2 regions of the Tumebacillus sp. BK434 genome follow, and region 2 is predicted to be linked to the other one. Evidence: riboswitches for the same ligand, from Rfam matches in the RefSeq annotation. Region 2 holds a riboswitch; the other holds the start of a gene.

Region 1 (5,885 bases), on a different contig from region 2:
CGCCGTTGTGGGTGCTGACCTTCCACGTTCCGTTTACTCCGGCTTTCGTTTGGACGCGAACGGAACCGTTGTGCGTATGCAAGGTGACATCTTTGCCGCACTCGCGGACGACGATCTTGCCGTTGTGCGTTTCCGCTTTCAGATCGCCGGCCACTTGCTCCACACAGATCGAGCCATTGCGGGAGAGCAGGCGCAAGGAGCCGTCGATGTGTTTCGACTCCACGCTGCCATGGCGGGTATCCAGCTCCACATCACCTGAAACGGTGTCGAGGAAGATGTTGCCGTGATGGGTCTCCGCCCGGACGAATGTTGCCGCAACATGCTGCAGTTTGATCGAGCCGTTATGGGACAGCACGTTCACATCGCCGGTGATCGCTGTGAGTTCGAGCGCACCGTTGTGCGAATGCGCAAACACTTTTCCGGCAAAGTCGCGGACGGAAATCGACCCGTTATGACTTTCCAGACTGGCCTGGGTCAGCGCTTGGGGCACGATCAGCTCGACGCTGACTTTGACGGAAGAACCGGAGTAGAATCGGGTGAACTCGCGCTGTTCGAAGAACACGCAGCCCCCGTTTTGTCCCAGCTCCCAGAAACGGTCGGCGTCTGAGATGTCTGTGATCTCTTCGGCCAGCTCGCCTTTGACAACGATGTGCACGATTGCCAGCACGTGCTCTTGATCGGCCTGTTTGACGGAGATCCGACCGTTATGTACGTGCGCCTTCAGGTGGTCGGCCAAGCCGTCCGGGGACAGGGTGACTTCTTTGGTACCTTCGAATTTCGCTCGCGAACCGAGCAAGAAGTTAAGCATGGGGAACATCCTCCTCATCATCTGTGCTTTGTTGACTTCATCGTACCATGCAGGGAAAACAAAAAGACTCGGTCTAGAGACCGAGTCTTCGTCCAACCGGAGGCGTTTTGTAGTCCGCTTAGAATGCCGGAACGATCGCGCCTTTGTATTTGTCGTTGATGAACTTCTTCACATCTTCGGAGTTCAGCGCTTTCGCCAGCTTTTGCAACGCTGCATTGTCTTTGTCTTCGGTGCGAACGGCAAGAACGTTGACGTACGGAGAGTCTTTGTCTTCAATAAACAGTGCGTCTTTGGTCGGGACGAGGTCAACTTGCAGCGCGAAGTTGGTGTTGATCACTGCGAGATCGACTTCCGGGAGCACGCGCGGGAGCATGGCAGCTTCCAGCTCGTTGAACTTGAATTTCTTGTTGTTTTCGACGATGTCTTTGAGGGTGCCGGAGATGCCAACGCCAGCTTTGAGCTTGATCAGACCGTTTTTCTCAAGCAGCGCCAGGGAACGGCCCACTTGGGTCACGTCGTTCGGCACGGCGATCGTGGCACCATCCGGCAGGTCGGACGCTTTTTTGTATTTTTTCGAGTAGGCGCCCATCGGCTCGATGTGTACGCCCGCAATGTGAGTCAGGTCGAGGTTGCGCTCTTTGGAGAAGTCTTCGAGGTACGGAATGTGCTGGAAGAAGTTCGCGTCGAGCTGCTTGTCGCCGAGCTGAACATTCGGCTGGATGTAGTCGTTAAAGGAAACGATCTCCAGATGTACGCCCTCCTTTTCCAACTGCGGTGCGACGTGTTTGAGGATCTCTTCGTGCGGTACCGGCGTTGCGCCGACTTTCAGCGTCACGACGCCGTTGCCTGCGTCGCCAGTTGCGTTCTCTTTTTTTGCGGAATCGGTGCCGCATGCCACGAGGGATGCGGAGAGCAGCAGGGTCATTGCGCCAAGGAGCAGTTTTTTCATAATAGCGTCATCCTTTTTTGTAAGAGTTTGTTGGATTCTTTATTTTCTGCTAAAGTGCGAGACGAGTTTGTCGCCGAGCACCTGAAACACTTGCACGAGCAGGATCATGATCACCGTCGCGACGACCGTCACATCCATCTGGAAGCGCTGGTAGCCGTAGCGGAGCGCCAGGTCACCGAGTCCGCCGCCTCCGATCGCGCCCGACATCGCCGAGTAGCCGACGAGTGCAACCAGCGTGATCGTCAGACCGGCGAGAATGCCGGGACGCGCTTCCGGCAGCAGGACGCGGGTGATGATCTGCCAGGTCGAAGCGCCCATCGACTGCGCCATCTCGATCACGCCGCGGTCGACTTCGCGCAGCGAGGTTTCGACCAGTCGGGCGAAGAACGGCGCGGTGCCAATCACCAGCGGCGGAATCGCGGCGGTGACGCCAAGCGAAGTGCCGACGATGAACTTCGTAAACGGAATGATCAGGATCAGCAAGATGATGAACGGGATCGAACGAAACACGTTGATCACGAGGGACAGGATCTGATACGCTAGGCGGTTTTGCATCAGTTGGCCCGGTGCGGTCAGGAAGACCAGCACGCCGAGTGGCAGCCCGATCACGGCGGTGAACAACGTGGCGATGCCCACCATATACAGCGTTTCGAGAAACGTCTTCCAGATCTCTGGCCACAACACGTTTGGAAACAGTTCGAGCAGCAGGTTTTCCATCACTGCATCACCTCCACATCAAGCCCGCGGTTTTTCATGGTGCTGACAGCCCGGTCGAGGTCTGCCGGTTCGCCGGTCAGCTCGAGCACCAGGCGTCCGTACGGGGTGTCTTTCATCCGCGAGATCGTGCCGTGCAGGATGTTGAACTGCACCGATTCCTGCTGCAGCACTTCAAACATGATCGGCTGGAACGTCACATCGCCGAGGAACGAGACTTGGACGATACGGTGCTGTCCTCGCGGCACAGCGCCGCTGACGTGCTGGCTGAGCAGTTCTGGCGGTAGTTCGAAGTCGCTGACTTGCTCGACGAACTCTTTGGTGATCTGGCGCTGCGGGCGCAGGAACACTTCGACGACCGGACCTTCTTCGACGATTTCACCGCCATCGATCACGGCGACGCGGTCGCAGATCTCTTGGATCACTCCCATCTCGTGGGTGATCAGAACGATCGTGATGCCGATCTTTTTGTTGATGTCGGCCAGCAGGCGCAGGATCGAGTGGGTCGTCATCGGGTCGAGCGCAGATGTCGCTTCGTCGCAGAGCAGTACTTTCGGGTCGTTCGCCAAGGCGCGGGCGATGCCGACGCGCTGTTTTTGGCCGCCGGAGAGTTGCGCGGGATACTTTTTCGCGTGTTCACCGAGGCCGACCAGTTCGAGCAGTTCTTTTACTTTGCGGTCGATTTCTGCCGGCCGCTTTTTGGCGAGCCGGAGCGGGAAGGCGATATTTTCATAGATTGTAGCTGATGACAGCAGGTTAAAATGCTGAAAGATCATGCCGATGCTCTGGCGTGCGTGTTGCAGTTCCCGTGCGTTCAGGCGGGTCAAATCGACGCCGTCGATCTCCACGGTGCCTTCGGTCGGCCGCTCCAGCAGGTTGATGCAGCGAATCAGCGTGGATTTGCCTGCACCGCTGTGGCCGATGATGCCGAAGATCTCCCCTTTCGCGATCGTCAAGTCGATTCGCTTGAGTGCGGTGACCGCGCTTTTTTTCACATAGTAGTCTTTGCGAAGGTTCTGCAGTTTGATCATGGGCGTCTCCCCTCCTTCTCGTTCTATGATTTGTCACTTGTCTGTTTTTGAGCAATAAAAAATGCCCTTCCGCAAACGAAGGACACAAGGCGATCAACTCTTGCGTCTTTCATCTGCCGAAACGTATGAACGCTTCGCAGGAATTGGCACCATTTCAGTTCATTGCCACACGAACTGACGGTTGCCGGGTTTCACAGGGCCAGACCCTCCACCTCTCTTGATGAAAGCACGAAAAGTATTCAGTTATCAGATCGGAATTGTTGGTGATGTGATGGACTACGAAATGGAGTATACCATTTTGTTCGTTTTTGCGTCAATACCCATTTTTTTTACGAGCTCTCCAATCTTTGCGCAGTGTAGGGGTCTGGCAGATCGGTGACAATAGTCTCGCGGGTAAAACACCGCTAAATTGACTTGCTGAGGAGGCTGACATCTTGAAAAAGTTTTCTGCACTCGCAGGCGCACTTTTGCTGTCGTCATCCCTGCTCGCTGGTTGTACGCCGAATGCGGCACCTGACAACAATGCGAACAACCGCACCGGCACCTACAATACGGACCGCGCAGGCCGTATCATGGACAACAGCGGTGTCGGCGTACGCAACTCGCGTGTTGACCAAGACCGGCTGGGCGTTCGTGACAATCTGGGTCCGGACCGCCGTCCGAACGTGCTGACCAACGATGTGCGGGACCGCATGGGTGTCCGTGATCAAGCCGGTCGTGACACCGCGTATCGCAACCTGCGGGTCGACCGCTCGCTGGAAGCCCGCGTCGAAGCGATCCCGGGCATTCGTGACGCGAAAGTGCTGACGAACGGCAATGTCGCGTATGTCGGCATCAACCAAGGCACCAACCTTGGCGGCGGCAACCGCGCCGGCATCCGTAGCGATGTGCCTCCGACTGCCGGCCATCAAGCGAACCGCAATGCGATCACCAATCGTGCCAACAACGTATCACAATACGGCGGCACGATGAGCGACCGCGATTTCGGTACGACCGGTCTGACGCCGCAAACCCCGCTGACGCCGCAAACTGGCACCTACGGCACCACTGGCACCGGTACGTACGGCACCGGGACCGGCAGCAGCCTGTTTGGCACCGGGATCGGGACTGGCATGGGCACCTACGGCACCGGCCGCGGTTACGGTCCTAGCACTTATGGGACTGGCACCTACGGCACCGGAAACACCTACGGTGTTGGCACCTATGGGACTGGCACCTATGGCACCGGCATGGGCACCTACAGCAATGGCAATTATGGCAATGGCGGCGTGACCGGTACGGACGGCACGCGCGGTGCAGGACGCACCGGCGCCGGCTTGTTCGGCACGTCCGGCAACAACCGCGTTGGCACCTACACCAATAACACTGGCACCAACATTGGCACCAACAATAATGCCGGCATGAATCGTACTGGCACCTACGCGAACAACACCGATGTCTCCAACGACATCAAAGATCGTGTCATCTCGGCAGTCAAACAAGGCAATCCGTCGATCACCACGGTTTACGTTTCGGCAAACCCGGCTCTGTACAACCGTATGGACGCCTTTGTCCGCGATGCAGCATCCGGACATCCGCTGCGCGGACTCGGCGATCTGGGTGACATGTTCCGCCGCCTGTTCCCGACGACTGGCACCGCCGGCTTCGGCGCAGGCACGAACACGAACACCGGCACGACCACTGGCACGACCACTGGCCGCACCATGGGCAACACCGGCGGCACCACATCCGGGGTTACCAACCGCTAAGCAATATCAGGCCTCGTCTTCGGACGAGGTCTTTCTATTGACCTTGCAAAGGGTTTGAAAAAAACCTCTGCTCAACGAGCAGAGGCCGATAGCTGACTCTTACATCAAATCGCGGCGTTCGAGTTGGAAATCACCGAGGTGCTGATCCTGATAGTTCATCGTAAACGAAATGCTCTCCGCATCTGTCTCCGAGAACTCGCGAGCTAAGATGCGGGCGATGTCTGTCGTCTCGTCCATATCCATGTCGCTCCAGAATTCGACGCGGCCGGAAACGTTGTTGCCGATCTCATCGACGGAGACGAGGCCCAGCGTGCGGTGCTCATCGTCGTGCAGCTGATACTTGGTATGCTCACCGTCCTGGAAGACGACAGAGAGATGGAACGGCTCGTCCTCGACCTCTGCCGCGGCGTAGTAGCCCGGATCTTCCTCGTAGTAGACGTCGTCAGCTGCGAACAGTTCCTCGTCTTCGCAGTCTTCGTCATCCGCCATCTCGAAGGCATCGTCGTCATACAGCTCATCGTCTTCGGTCAGCATAATCTCCGCGTCGTCTTCCAAGATCACGTCCATCGGTTCCATCTCCACGACCGAAGAGATGTCGCCATACATCATGACCACGGAGCTTTCTTGGACATTGA
Region 2 (5,885 bases):
TCAAGCCGAGCCCCGTATCGATCAACATGGTGAGCCCGTTGGTCGTTCGCGGTTTGGCGAGTCGACCAGGCAGCGGATCACGCAAGATATCATCCCAAGCCCGTTCGGACGATGAACGTTGCATACCTTCCGACTCCTTTCTCTTTCCCGAGCCTTATAAATCGTGGTTATCCTTCGGGGAGTAGGCTCCTGTAGCGTATGAAAAAGAATTTCGGAAGGTGAGAAGTGTACAAACCTTGATATCTCAAGGTTTTTCCGATGTCGCATTTTCGTTGTCCTAACATTGGGTCTGTGCCTATCATGAGCGGCGAGAAGAAAGAGGGCAAAGCGCGCAAGAGCAGCGGGAGGCAAAAAAAAGAGACCGCAGAAGCGGTCTCTGCACATCGGCTAGAGGCATACACGGTAATCGCCTTGCCAGTAGCAACCGTCATCATCGACGGAATTAGCGGAACCACCAAAACCGAAAGTAAGTGCAACAAGCAAAACAATACCAACAACTTTCTTCATGAAAGCACCTCCTGATTTTAATTTGTAACATTTTAATAATAGCACAAAAATAAGAAACTGGCGTGTGGTTACGCCCGTGCTTTCATGCGAGTCAGGAGTTTGCGTTCATGTTCGATCTTTTGATACCGTTCAGGATTGGTGCCGCCACCGCCTTTGCCGGGCTGGATCAGAAAGTAGGCGAGCACGCCGCAGAAGGCAGCCAGCCCGGCCATGATCAGAAACATCAGCTTCGGCGTGCTCATCAAGGCGCCAAAAATCGGCGGCCCGGCGGCGACGCCGAGAAAGCGCACGCTGCCGTACAGCGAGGTGACCGCTCCGCGCTCTTCTTTTTGCACGGCGGAAGTGATCAGCGTGTTCAGACAAGGCAGCACGAGACCGGTGCCGACGCCGGAGACGACGAGCAGCCCGAGCGAGACGTACGGATTGTTGGCGAAAAACGCTGCGATGGCGAGCGGTGCGCCGATCATCCCGAGACCGGCCACGATCAGCACTTTCATCAGCTTCATATTTTTCTTGATCTTCGCGCCGGTGATCAGCGACGTCGAGCACATCGCCAACAGCGGCAGCGAAAGGATCAGGCCGCGCATGAGGTCGGCGACTTTGTATTTCTCCTCCAAGATCTGAGAAATGTAAAACAGCACGCCAAACAGGATAAACAAGGCGACCGACCCGGCCAGATAGGCGGTGAGCAGCCATTTGCCCTGCGCTTTAAACGTTTTCTTCAGCGCGCTTACATATTGCTTGAGCGACTGCTTCTGCCCGGATTTCTTCGGCTCTTTGACGAAAAAGTAGACCAGTGCAGCGGCAGCGATGCAGATGATCGGGAAAGCGAAAAATGCCGCGTACCAGAACAGGAGCGCGATCAGCGAGCCGAGGATCGGCGACAGCACTTTGCCGAGGCCGTTCGAGGCTTCGATGATGCCGAGCGCTTTGGACCGGGACGCGCCGCTCCAGATGTCGCCGGCCAGCGCCATCGCGATCGGCGCTGTACCGGCCGCACCCAAGCCTTGCAGCACGCGTCCGGTCATGATCACCCCGTACGGGCTGTCCATCAGCCACGCGGCCACACCGGCGACCACACCGCCTGCGCCGTAGAGCAGCAGGGAGGGGACGATGACGACTTTGCGGTTGAAGTGGTCGGACAGAAAGCCTGCCAGCGGAATGATGATGCCTGCCGGAACGGAGAACAGCGTGATGACCAGAGACGCCTGGAACTTCGAAATGCCGATCTCTTCCTGCATCTGCGGCAGAATCGGAATCAGCATCGAATTGCCAAGCACCATGATCAGCGGTACGGTCGCCAAGGCGAACAAAGGCAGCAGATGAATCTTCGATTTCGGTTGTTTTGCGGCCATGGTGTCAGTCCTTTCTCCTGCTTGCAGGTTGCATCAGGAGTAGTTTGCCGTAGCGAAAAAGGGCGTATGTCTGTCAAAATTATGCTTGACAGCGTTCCCGATGAGACGTTAAATTAGGAATCAAACAACAACATGCAAATATAGTTCTCTTATCAAGAGTAGGCGGAGGGACTGGCCCGATGATGCCACGGCAACCGACACGATTCATGTGCACGGTGCCAATTCCAACAGGTTGCGCGTTGCAGCCTGAGAGATGAGAGAAAGCGCTCTTTGTAGATTCCAAAGGCCTTTCTCGATTCCGAGAGAGGTCTTTTTTGCATCAGTTTTTCAAACTGAGGAGGAATTTACAAGTGCATCCCGATACCTGTTTGGCTCAGATTGGCAACATCCGAGAAGAAAAAACGGGCGCGATCTCCACGCCCATCTATTTGTCCACCACGTACCGTCACCCGCGGCTGGGGGAAAGCACCGGCTTTGACTACACTCGCACGAAAAATCCGACCCGCCAGACGCTGGAAGACGCGATCGCCAAGCTGGAAGGCGGCGTGCGCGGCTTCGCGTACGGGTCGGGCATGGCGGCAATCGCCGTCGTCCTCGGGCTGTTCGGGCAAGGAGACCACCTGCTGGTCTCACATGACCTGTACGGCGGCACCTATCGTCTGTTGGAGCAGATCCTGCCGCGCCAAGGCATCACGACGACGTTTGTCGATACGCGCGACCTGCAGGCGGTGACCGCGGAGGTGCAAGCGAACACCAAGGCGATCTTTATCGAAACGCCGACCAACCCGACGATGCGGATCACCGATTTGAAAGGCGTCATCGGATGGGCCCGGGAACAAGGGCTGCTGACGATCGTCGACAATACGTTCATGACGCCGTACCTGCAGCGGCCGCTCGTGCTCGGCGCCGACATCGTCGTGCACAGCGCGACCAAGTATCTCGGCGGCCATAACGACGTGCTGGCCGGACTCGCTGTGGCCCGTGAGGAGGAAGTGGCGGAACGGATCTACTTTTTGCAGAATTCGATCGGGGCGACCTTGGGCCCGCAGGATGCCTGGCTGTTGATGAGAGGGATGAAAACGCTGGCCTTGCGGATGGATCGCCATCAGGAAAATGCGATGGTGCTCGCCAAATGGCTGGCCGGGCATCCGCTGGTGAAGACGGTGTATTTCCCGGGATTGGAAAACCACGCCGGTCGCGACGTGCACATCGGGCAGGCTGACGGATACGGCGGGATGCTTTCCTTTGAAGTGGTGAGTGAAGAGCTGGTCGAACCGCTCCTGCGCCATCTCAACCTGATCGCGTTCGCCGAATCGCTGGGCGGGGTGGAGTCTCTGATCACCTATCCGGCGCGGCAGACGCATTTCGATGTGCCGGAAGACGTGCGCAACGAACTGGGCGTGACGAGCTCGCTCTTGCGACTGTCGGTCGGGATCGAACATTACGAAGACTTGATTGAAGATCTGGCCCAGGCGTTTGCAGCGTGCGAGCGGGAATGGGCCGAAGCGAAAGGGAGCTTGGTGTAAGATGAGCGGAAACAAAGAGCTGACGTTTGCCACACAGCTGTTGCACACAGGGAACGAGATCGACAAGACGACCGGCGCCTCGGCGGTCCCGATCTATCAGGTCTCGACATTCCATCAGGAAGACGCCGACCATCCGCCGCGCTACGAATATGCACGCTCCGGCAACCCGACGCGCGATGCGCTGGAGCGGACGATGGCGGCGCTGGAAGGAGGCACGCGCGGCTTTGCGTTCGCTTCGGGGATGGCGGCGATCTCCACGGCGCTTCTGCTGTTCTCGGCGGGCGACCATCTGATCGCCACCGATGACATCTACGGCGGGACGTTCCGCGTGCTGACCACCGTGCTGAACCGGCTGGGCATCGAGACCACGTTTGTCGATGTGACCGATCTGGACAACATTCGCGCGGCGATTCGCCCGAACACGAAAGGCTTGCTCTTGGAGACGCCGTCCAACCCGCTCTTGCAGATCACCGATCTCGCCGGGGCGGCGCAGATCGCCAAAGAGCACGGGCTGCTGACCATCGTCGACAACACGTTCCAGACGCCATACCTGCAGCGGCCGCTCGACCTCGGCATCGACATCGTCGTGCACAGCGCCACGAAATTCCTTGGCGGCCACTCTGACCTCGTCGCGGGGCTGGCGGTAACGAAAGACACCGTCCTCGGCCACCGCCTCGCACAGCTGCAAAACTCCTTTGGCGCCGTCTTGGGCCCGCAGGACTGCTTCCTGCTCCAGCGCGGCATCAAAACGCTGAAAGTGCGCATGGACGCCTCCTGTGACGGAGCGGAACGCGTCGCCGCCTGGCTGGCGGAGCGTGACGACATCGCCAAAGTCTTCTACCCGGGGCTCTCGGGCCACAAAGGGCATGAGGTGCACAAAAGCCAGTCGGACCGCTTCGGCGCGGTGCTGTCGTTCGATGCGGGAAGCGAAGCGCGGGCGAAAGCGCTGATGAAGCGTGTGCAGCTGCCATTGGTCGCCGTGTCGCTTGGCGGGGTGGAGAGCATCCTGTCCTACCCGGCGACGATGTCGCACTCCGGCATGCCGCAAGCGGAGCGCCACAAGCGCGGCATCACCGAAGGTCTGCTGCGGCTGTCGGTCGGCTTGGAGGACGCGGAAGATCTGATCGCCGATCTGGCGCAGGCGCTGGACGGGCTGAACTAGCGGTCGATTCATAATTTGGTAGATTCTTTTATACAATTTTTGTACAATAGAAACAGGCACCCTGAACTCGCGCGCAAACGTTTGTCAGGGTGCCTTTTTTGGCACAGTAAAGAGTAACAACAGTTTCGGAAGAAGGGTTCGGGATGGATTCACCTACGATGGAGACGGTGCGCGAGCTGCTCAGCCTGGTCGTGATCGTCCTGCTGGCCGGCATGTTCGGCGGACGGATCGCCAAACTGCTGCGCGTGCCCGATGTGGCGGTGTTTTTGCTGATCGGTGTGCTGATCGGACCGGTCTTGCACCTGGTCGCGCTGTCGCCCGAATCGGTGGCCGACCAGCTGCTGATCGTGGCCGGTGCGGCGCTGATCTTGTTTGACGGCGGGCGGGCGATTTCGCTTGGCGTGTTGAAAAAAGTCTGGCTGACCCTCTTTTTGCTGGCGGTCCCCGGCGTCCTGATCACGGCGGCCGTCACGGCAGGCGCGGCGGCGTGGTTCCTGCAGCTGCCGTTTGTACTGGCCTTTCTGCTGGCGGCGATCATCGCCTCTACCGACCCGGCGACGCTGATTCCCGTCTTCAAACAGGTGCCGATCGAAGAGCGTCTGAAACAGACGGTGGAAAGCGAATCGGCGTTTAACGATGCGACCGGCTCCATCGTCACCTTTGCCGTGCTCGGCGTGGCAACGGGAGAGCAGGCGTTTACGCTCGGCGGCTCCCTGCTCAGCTTTTTCAAAATGGCGGGCGGCGGCCTGCTGGTCGGACTAGCCTCCGGATGGCTGGCTGCCGTGCTGATCTCCGGGCGGCGCGGGGGACTGTTCCGCGAGTACGCGTCGATCGTCGTGGTCATCGTGGCGCTCGGAGCGTATCTGCTCGGCGACCTGCTTGGCGTCTCCGGCTTCATGGCGACATTTACGGCCGGCATCGTGCTCGGCAATCACAAGGCGTTCCGCCTGCCGGTGCCGGAAGCGAAGCTGACCGAGGTGTCGCACTTCTTTGACGGCATCACGCTGATCCTGAGGATGATGATCTTCATCCTGCTCGGCTCGCAGGTCGACTTTTCAGCGCTGGCCGACTTTTGGCTGGAAGGTCTGCTCGTCGTGGCGGTCTTCATGTTCATCGCCCGGCCGCTCACCGTGCTGCTCTGCGCCGGGGTCGACCGGATCGCGAAGTGGAAATGGAACGAGCTGCTATTCATGTGCTGGGTGCGCGAGACGGGCGTCATTCCGGCCGCGCTGGTGGCATTGATCGCCGGGCTCCATCTGCCGCATTACCGTGAGATCCACGCCGTCACCTTCCTCGCGATCATCGTGACCATCGTTTTGCAGGCGGGCACGACGG

The links. A riboswitch is a leader RNA that binds a small molecule or an ion and turns the genes downstream of it on or off. The one in region 2 is predicted to bind S-adenosylmethionine.
Region 1: another riboswitch for S-adenosylmethionine. It lies ahead of EV586_RS11745 (methionine ABC transporter ATP-binding protein); the one in region 2 lies ahead of EV586_RS03040 (trans-sulfuration enzyme family protein).

Annotation. Positions count from the first base shown of each region.
Region 1 is NZ_SLXS01000004.1:2,650-8,534, reverse strand. It holds gene EV586_RS11760 (DUF4097 family beta strand repeat-containing protein) at 1-808, opposite strand, end outside; gene EV586_RS11755 (MetQ/NlpA family ABC transporter substrate-binding protein) at 927-1,757, opposite strand; gene EV586_RS11750 (methionine ABC transporter permease) at 1,797-2,474, opposite strand; gene EV586_RS11745 (methionine ABC transporter ATP-binding protein) at 2,474-3,502, opposite strand; SAM riboswitch class I at 3,609-3,729, opposite strand; gene EV586_RS11740 (YhcN/YlaJ family sporulation lipoprotein) at 3,937-5,250, shown strand; gene EV586_RS11735 (hypothetical protein) at 5,350-5,885, opposite strand, start outside.
Region 2 is NZ_SLXS01000001.1:926,680-932,564, reverse strand. It holds gene comA (phosphosulfolactate synthase) at 1-124, opposite strand, end outside; gene EV586_RS03045 (MFS transporter) at 576-1,862, opposite strand; SAM riboswitch class I at 2,009-2,122, shown strand; gene EV586_RS03040 (trans-sulfuration enzyme family protein) at 2,213-3,388, shown strand; gene EV586_RS03035 (trans-sulfuration enzyme family protein) at 3,390-4,550, shown strand; gene EV586_RS03030 (cation:proton antiporter) at 4,694-5,885, shown strand, end outside.